Regions from separate parts of the Gordonia sp. NPDC003376 genome, predicted to be linked through region 1. Evidence: predicted binding sites of a transcription regulator. Region 1 holds the regulator's gene; the other holds the start of a gene.
The links. Region 1 encodes HspR, which represses chaperone genes until heat shock. Its sites were predicted from a motif close to ANNTGAGTNNNNNNNACTCANNT; they were not measured.

Region 1 (3,416 bases):
CTGATCGAGAAGCTGCTGCCGGTCCTCGACGATCTCGACCGCGCCCGTGAGCACGGCGATCTCGAGACCGGACCGCTGCGTGTGGTCGCCGACAAACTGGCCGGCACCCTCGACTCCGAGGGTCTGGTCAAGTTCGGTGAGCCGGGCGACGAGTTCGATCCGGAACTGCACGAGGCCGTCCAGCACGACGGCAGCGGCGCCGAGCCGGTCATCGGCTCGGTCTACCGCAGCGGATACCGATTGGCGGACAAGGTGATCCGGACCGCCATGGTGACCGTCACCGATCCGGTCCCGGCCGCCGGTGACGCCGCAAGCAGTGGTGCATAATCACCTGCACACCCTTTCGGTGGTGCGCTGACGCCGTCCCCGGCGCGCGCACCACCGAAGCCGGTGCAGCAGAAGACCGGTACAACTGCAGACACGACTTCATCCAGACACGTTCATATCGAAGGAGGTGACGTCTGGTGGCTCCGCAACGAGAATGGCTCGAGCGGGATTTCTACAAGGATCTGGGCGTTGCTTCTGACGCTTCGTCTGAAGAGATCAAGAAGGCTTACCGCAAGCTCGCCCGCGAGCTGCACCCGGATGCCAATCCCGGGGACACGAAAGCCGAAGAACGATTCAAGCGGGTGTCCGAAGCGCACAGCGTGCTCTCCGATGCCGACAAGCGCAAGGAGTACGACGAGACCCGCGCGATGTTCGCCGGCGGCCGGTTCCGCGGCGGCGGCAACGGTTTCCCCGGGGGATTCCCCGGTGGTGGCGGCGGAACCCGGTACTCCACCGACGGTGGTGCCGACTTCAACATCGGCGACCTCTTCGGCGGCGGTGGCGGCGCAGAGTCCGCAGGCGGTTTCGGTGACCTGTTCGAGGGGCTGTTCAACCGCGGCGGGACAAGCGGTGGGCGGGGTACGTCCACGGCGACCCGCCCACGGCGCGGCAACGACCTCGAGACCGAGACCACGCTGACCTTCGCCGACGCCGCATTGGGTACGACCGTCCCACTGCGGGTGACCAGTCCGGCCCCCTGCACCACCTGCCACGGCAGCGGTGCCAAGCCGGGCACCAGCCCCCGGGTCTGCCCCCACTGCAACGGCTCCGGCTTCGTCAGCCGCAACCAGGGCGCATTCGGGTTCAGCGAACCGTGCCAGGACTGCCAGGGCACCGGCTCGCGGATCGACGATCCGTGCACCGACTGCGACGGCAGCGGCGTCAAGGTCCGCGCCCGCACCATCAACGTCCGCATCCCGGCCGGTGTCGAGGACGGGCAGCGTATCCGTCTGGCCGGCCAAGGTGAGGCCGGACGCCGCGGTGCGCCGTCTGGCGACCTGTACGTCGTCGTCCACGTCACCCCCGACCGGGTGTTCACCCGCAGCGGCCACGATTTGCGTGTCCAACTGCCGGTGTCGATCTCCGAGCTGGTGCTCGGGGCGACCGTGTCGGTGCCGACGCTCGACGGCTCGGTGGGTGTCAAGATCCCGCCCAACACCACCGACGGCCGGACCCTCCGGGTCCGCGGACGCGGTGTGCCCAAGCGGGCCGGCGGTGCCGGTGACCTGCTGGTGACCGTCAAGGTGGAGGTCCCCCGCAAGCTCGACGACGCCGCGGTGGACGCCATGAAGGCCTACGCCGAGGCCGAGCGGGCGGCCGGATTCGATCCACGGGCGGGCTGGGGGCGATGAACCATGGCCGCAGCACGCAAGAATCCGAATGACCCCAACGCCACCTTCATGATCTCGGTGGCGGCCGAACTGGCCGGCATGCATGCGCAGACCCTGCGCACGTATGACCGGCTGGGTCTGGTCACCCCGCAGCGCACCAGCGGCGGCGGGCGACGCTACTCGTCGCGCGATGTCGAGGTGCTGCGCGAGATCCAGCGCCTCTCCCAGGAGGAGGGCGTCAACCTCGCCGGCATCAAACGGATCATCGATCTGACCAATCAGGTCGACGCCCTGCAGCAGCGGATCCGCGAACTGCAGGGGGAGGTCGAGGCGCATCGGTCGCGACGCGGGGGCGAGCTGGTCCCTGTGCCGCGGACCAATGCGCTGGTGGTGTGGCAACCACGCCGCCGACGCGGGACGGAGTGAGGCCGGACCGACCGCACGGTCGTCGGCCACACGCCGGCCCGGCCCGGACAACCACAAGCACGTTCACAGCAGATCCGATCCTCAGGTGGCCTGTCGCCACCTGAGGATCTCGCGTTAACCTGTGGCGTTGACGAGAGGTCGTGGGAGATCGCGGCCGGGAGAGGAGATGACGGGTGAGCCAGCCTGCGGAGTTCTCCGTCGCCGAACCCGCCGTACTCGGTGTGTCGGTGCTCGGCGAGGAGATCGCGATGGTGGTGCGTGACGCCACCGGCGACATCGTGGCCAGCAATCTCGTCGAACTCACCGATGCCTCCCCGACGTCGGCGGCCGCGGCCTTCGCCGACCTGGTCGAATCGGCGCCGTTCCGGGTCGACGACATCGTGATCGCCTGTGCCCGCGACGACGTCCGCGCCCACCTCGAATCGGTGCTGCACGGGCCGTCGGCACCCGCCTGGGCGGCTTCGGTGGGCTTTGTCGACCTGCCGTCGGTGCTCGCGCAGGCCGCGCGCCGCGAAGCCGACGGAGTGGTGGTGGCCGTGGCCCTCGACGGCGCCGGATCGGTGGCCGCGGGCCGGACCATCGCCCTGGTCGACGCGTCCCACGGAACCGCGGTGGAAGCACTGGAAGTTCCTGTTTCACAACAGATTCCGGTGACCCATCCGGAGGGATTGCGGCCGCTCGCGGACTACCTCGCCGCGTCGTCGGTGCCCCGCGTGGTGTGCGTCGGCTCCGGTGCCGACACCCCCGGTGTGATCGGTGCGATCGAATCCACGGGGGTGCGTGCCACGGTGGTCCCGGCCCCGGTGTTCGCCCTGGCGCAGGGGACCACCCAACTCCTCGCGACCACCACCCACCGGATCGCACCGATGGCCGGGGTGGTTCCCGTCCCGGTGGCCCCGGTGAGCGCGGTGGCCGCGGCCGCCGCGTCGCGCGGTGCGATGCCCCCGCCACCTGCCGACCCCGCGCTCCTGGCCACCGCACCGACCCCCGGGTCTGCGCGCGGGAGCACCGGCTTCGGCCTGCGGTGGTGGGCGATCGGTGGGGCGGCCGGAGTCGCCGCCCTCGTGTGCCTGACCGTCCTGGTGGCGCTGTTCACCGGCGACGACGGGACCAGTCCGGCCGCCACCACCTCCACGGTGACGGCGCCGGGCACGACGGAGCAGGTCACCGTCACCCGCACCGAGGCCGGTGACGCCGCGACGGTCACCGACGAGCAGACCGTCACCCGTACCGTCACCGCCACGCCGCAGACCCGGACCACCGAGCGCACCGTCACCGAGACCGTCACCCAGACCGCCGACGCCACCGTCACCGCCACCGAGTCGGAGACCG
Region 2 (3,416 bases), on a different contig from region 1:
TTCTTGACGAAGTCTCCGGGGGTGTCCACGAACAGGCCATAGACCCAGACGACGATCTCGTCCGGCGACTGCTGCTTGAAGTGGGGCTGGCGGTTCACCGTCCAGCTCAACAGCCACGACGAATCCTTGGCGGTGACGATGCCGCCGGTGACGACCTTGCCCGCGAAGGGATCTCGCTGGGCGATCTTCTCGATGTAGCGGGGGATCTCCGGGCCGATAGTGGTGACGGTTGCCGACTCCCACTTGGTCTTCGGGATGTCGCCGGCGAAGACGTCGGGGCGGCCGAAGGACGGATCCTTGGCAGCGATGCGACGCCAGAGATCCCAGGCGGGGGCGGGACCTTCGTCGAGGGATGCCGGGTGGTGGTGGTCGCCGTCGACGGAGTTCTCGGTGAGCGAACCGATGGTGGTGAGCACCAGGTCGTCGGGTCCGAGGTCGACGCCGCCCTCGACGCCGTCGGAGATCCAGTGGATGCGGGTGGCCTGTTTACGGCCTCCGTCGATCGCGAAGTCGATGTCGGTGACCTCGGTGGAGAAGTCGAAGGTGACGCCCTGGTCGAGCAACCACCGGTACATCGGCAGGACCAGCGACTCGTACTGGTTGTACTTCGTGAACTTCAGGGCCGACAGATCCGGAAGGCCTCCGATGTGATGGACGAACCGGTGGAGGTAGAGCTTCATCTCGAGCGCGGAGTGCCACTCCTCGAAGGCGAACATGGTGCGCCAGTACAACCAGAAGTTGCTCTGGAGGAACTCTGCGCCGAAGACCTCGTCGATCCGCTTGTCCTCCATCTCCTCCCGGGAGGCGAGGAAGACCTTGACCATCTCTTTCTGGGCGGTGTCACCGAGACCGAACTCGTTGTTGGTCTTGGCATCCTGGCCCTGGTTCTCGGTAACGCGGCACAGCGAGTAGTTGGGGTCGGCCTTGTTGAGCCAGTAGAACTCGTCGAGCACCGATCCGTCGACCTCGAGTGAGGGGATGGTGCGGAACAGATCCCACAGACACTCCATGTGGTCTTCCATCTCACGGCCACCGCGGATGACGAATCCCTTGTCGGGCTTACGGATACCGTCGAGTGCGCCGCCGGGGAGGTCGAGGCGTTCGAGGATGGTGATCTTGTTGCCGGGTAGCTGGCCGTCGCGGATCATGAAGACGGCCGACGCCATCGATGTCAGTCCTGCACCGACGAACCACGCGCTCTTGTTCTCCACGCCTTGGGGCTTGAGTGGGCGGGCGAAGGCCTCGTAGTTTCCGCTGCTGTAGTACATCTGTGCTCCTTTGCTGCGACGGGTCGACAGGACGGCGAGCGCTCACCGACGGCGCCTCGCGTGGGCCGGGCTCTCCCCTGCGAGGACTCGCCATCTCGCTACTCCGATCAAACGATAATGAGCAGACTCATTAATGAGCGTACTCACGAATCTGGGAGTTGGCCAGGAAGCGGATGGTGAACTCTGGGGGTTGCCCGGGTGTGCCGGGAGGTCCCATGGTTGTGGTGGTGCGTGTGTGAGCTCGGCCGGCGGAGATTTCGACACGACTCGTCGCTGCGCTCCTTGTCGGCTCAATCACCGTTGGGGAGCGGCTCGCCGAAGCGCTGCTCGTCGGCTCGATCAGCGAAGGGCGGCGTGTCGTCGGCTGCGCTGGTCGTCGGCTCAATCGGCGTTCGGGAGCGGCTCGTCGGCTTCGCTGCTCGTCGGCTCGATCAGCGAAGGGCAGCGTCTCGTCCGCTGCGCTTCTTGTCGGCTCTATCGGCGTTGGGGAGCGGCTCGTCAGGGTGGCGGTGTCGGTGGGCGACGCTAGTGTGATTCAGATCACCAAGAATATCGAACTTGAGCGAAATACGCTCAACCTTGCTCGCGTTGGACTCTTCGAAACGCCATACTTGAGCGTTAGAGACTTAAGAACGTAGAGAAAGGTGCAGAAGTGGACAGCTTCACCCCCACCACCAAGACCCAGCAGGCGCTGAGTGCTGCGGTGCAGGCGGCGGCCGCTGCTGGCAACCCCGACGTACGTCCCGCCCATATCCTGGTCGCCCTGCTCGATCAGTCCGACGGCATCGCCGCACCGCTCCTCAAGGCAGTGGGGGTCGATCCCGCCTCGGTTCGCACGCAGGCCCAGGCGATGGTCGATCGTGCGCCGACGGTGTCCAGCTCGAGCGCCCAGCCCCAGCTCTCCCGTGAGGCCATCGCGGCCGTCACGACCGCCCAGCAACTGGCCACCGAACTGAACGACGAGTACGTCTCCACCGAGCACCTCGTCGTCGGCCTGGCCACCGGCGACTCCGACGTCGCCAAGCTGCTACACAACGTCGGAGCCACGCCGCAGGCCCTGCGGGAGGCATTCGTCGCCGTGCGCGGCAGTGCTCGGGTGACCTCCGAGGACCCCGAATCGACCTACCAGGCACTCGAGAAGTACTCGACCGACCTCACCAAGGCCGCCCGCGAGGGCAAGCTCGACCCGGTGATCGGCCGTGACGCCGAGATCCGCCGCGTGGTGCAGGTGTTGAGCCGACGGACCAAGAACAACCCGGTCCTGATCGGTGAACCCGGCGTCGGCAAGACCGCGATCGTCGAGGGACTGGCCCAGCGCATCATCGAAGGCGACGTCCCGGAATCGTTGCGCGGCAAGACCGTCATCTCCCTGGACCTCGGTTCGATGGTGGCCGGTGCGAAGTACCGCGGTGAGTTCGAGGAGCGCCTGAAGGCTGTCCTCGACGAGATCAAGGGATCGGCCGGACAGGTCATCACCTTCATCGACGAGCTGCACACCATCGTCGGCGCCGGTGCCACCGGCGATTCCGCGATGGACGCCGGCAACATGATCAAGCCGATGCTCGCCCGCGGTGAGCTGCGGCTGGTCGGTGCCACCACGCTGGAGGAGTACCGGCAGTACATCGAGAAGGACGCCGCACTCGAGCGTCGCTTCCAGCAGGTGTACGTCGGAGAGCCCAGCGTCGAGGACGCCATCGGCATCCTGCGCGGGCTGAAGGAACGGTACGAGGTGCACCACGGCGTGCGCATCACCGACTCCGCACTGGTCGCCGCCGCAACACTTTCCGATCGCTACATCACCTCGCGCTTCCTGCCCGACAAGGCCATCGACCTGGTCGACGAGGCCGCGTCGCGCCTGCGGATGGAGATCGACTCGCGCCCCGTCGAGATCGACGAGGTCGAGCGCATCGTCCGCCGGCTCGAGGTCGAGGAGGTCGCGCTGGAGAAGGAGCACGACGAGGCGAGCAAGCAGCGTCTGGAGAAGCTGTGTCAGGAACTGGCCGACCAGAAGGAGAAGCTCAACGAGCTCTCGGCCCGCTGGCAGTCGGAGAAGACCGCCATCGACGCGGTCCGCGACGTCAAGGAGGAACTGGAAAACCTTCGCGGAGAAGCCGATCGCGCCGAGCGTGACGGCGATCTGGGCAAGGC

Region 2: clpB (ATP-dependent chaperone ClpB) is a predicted target of HspR. The motif match lies at 1,825-1,847, and genes of this name have one in related genera.

What each region holds. Positions count from the first base shown of each region.
Region 1 covers NZ_JBSFRM010000006.1:137,213-140,628, forward strand. Annotated here, with positions in the region: gene grpE (nucleotide exchange factor GrpE) at 1-327, shown strand, start outside; gene dnaJ (molecular chaperone DnaJ) at 465-1,679, shown strand; gene ACWDUA_RS08950 (heat shock protein transcriptional repressor HspR) at 1,683-2,084, shown strand; gene ACWDUA_RS08955 (hypothetical protein) at 2,258-3,416, shown strand, end outside.
Region 2 covers NZ_JBSFRM010000016.1:114,788-118,203, reverse strand. Annotated here, with positions in the region: gene ACWDUA_RS16790 (oleate hydratase) at 1-1,268, opposite strand, end outside; gene clpB (ATP-dependent chaperone ClpB) at 1,921-3,416, shown strand, end outside.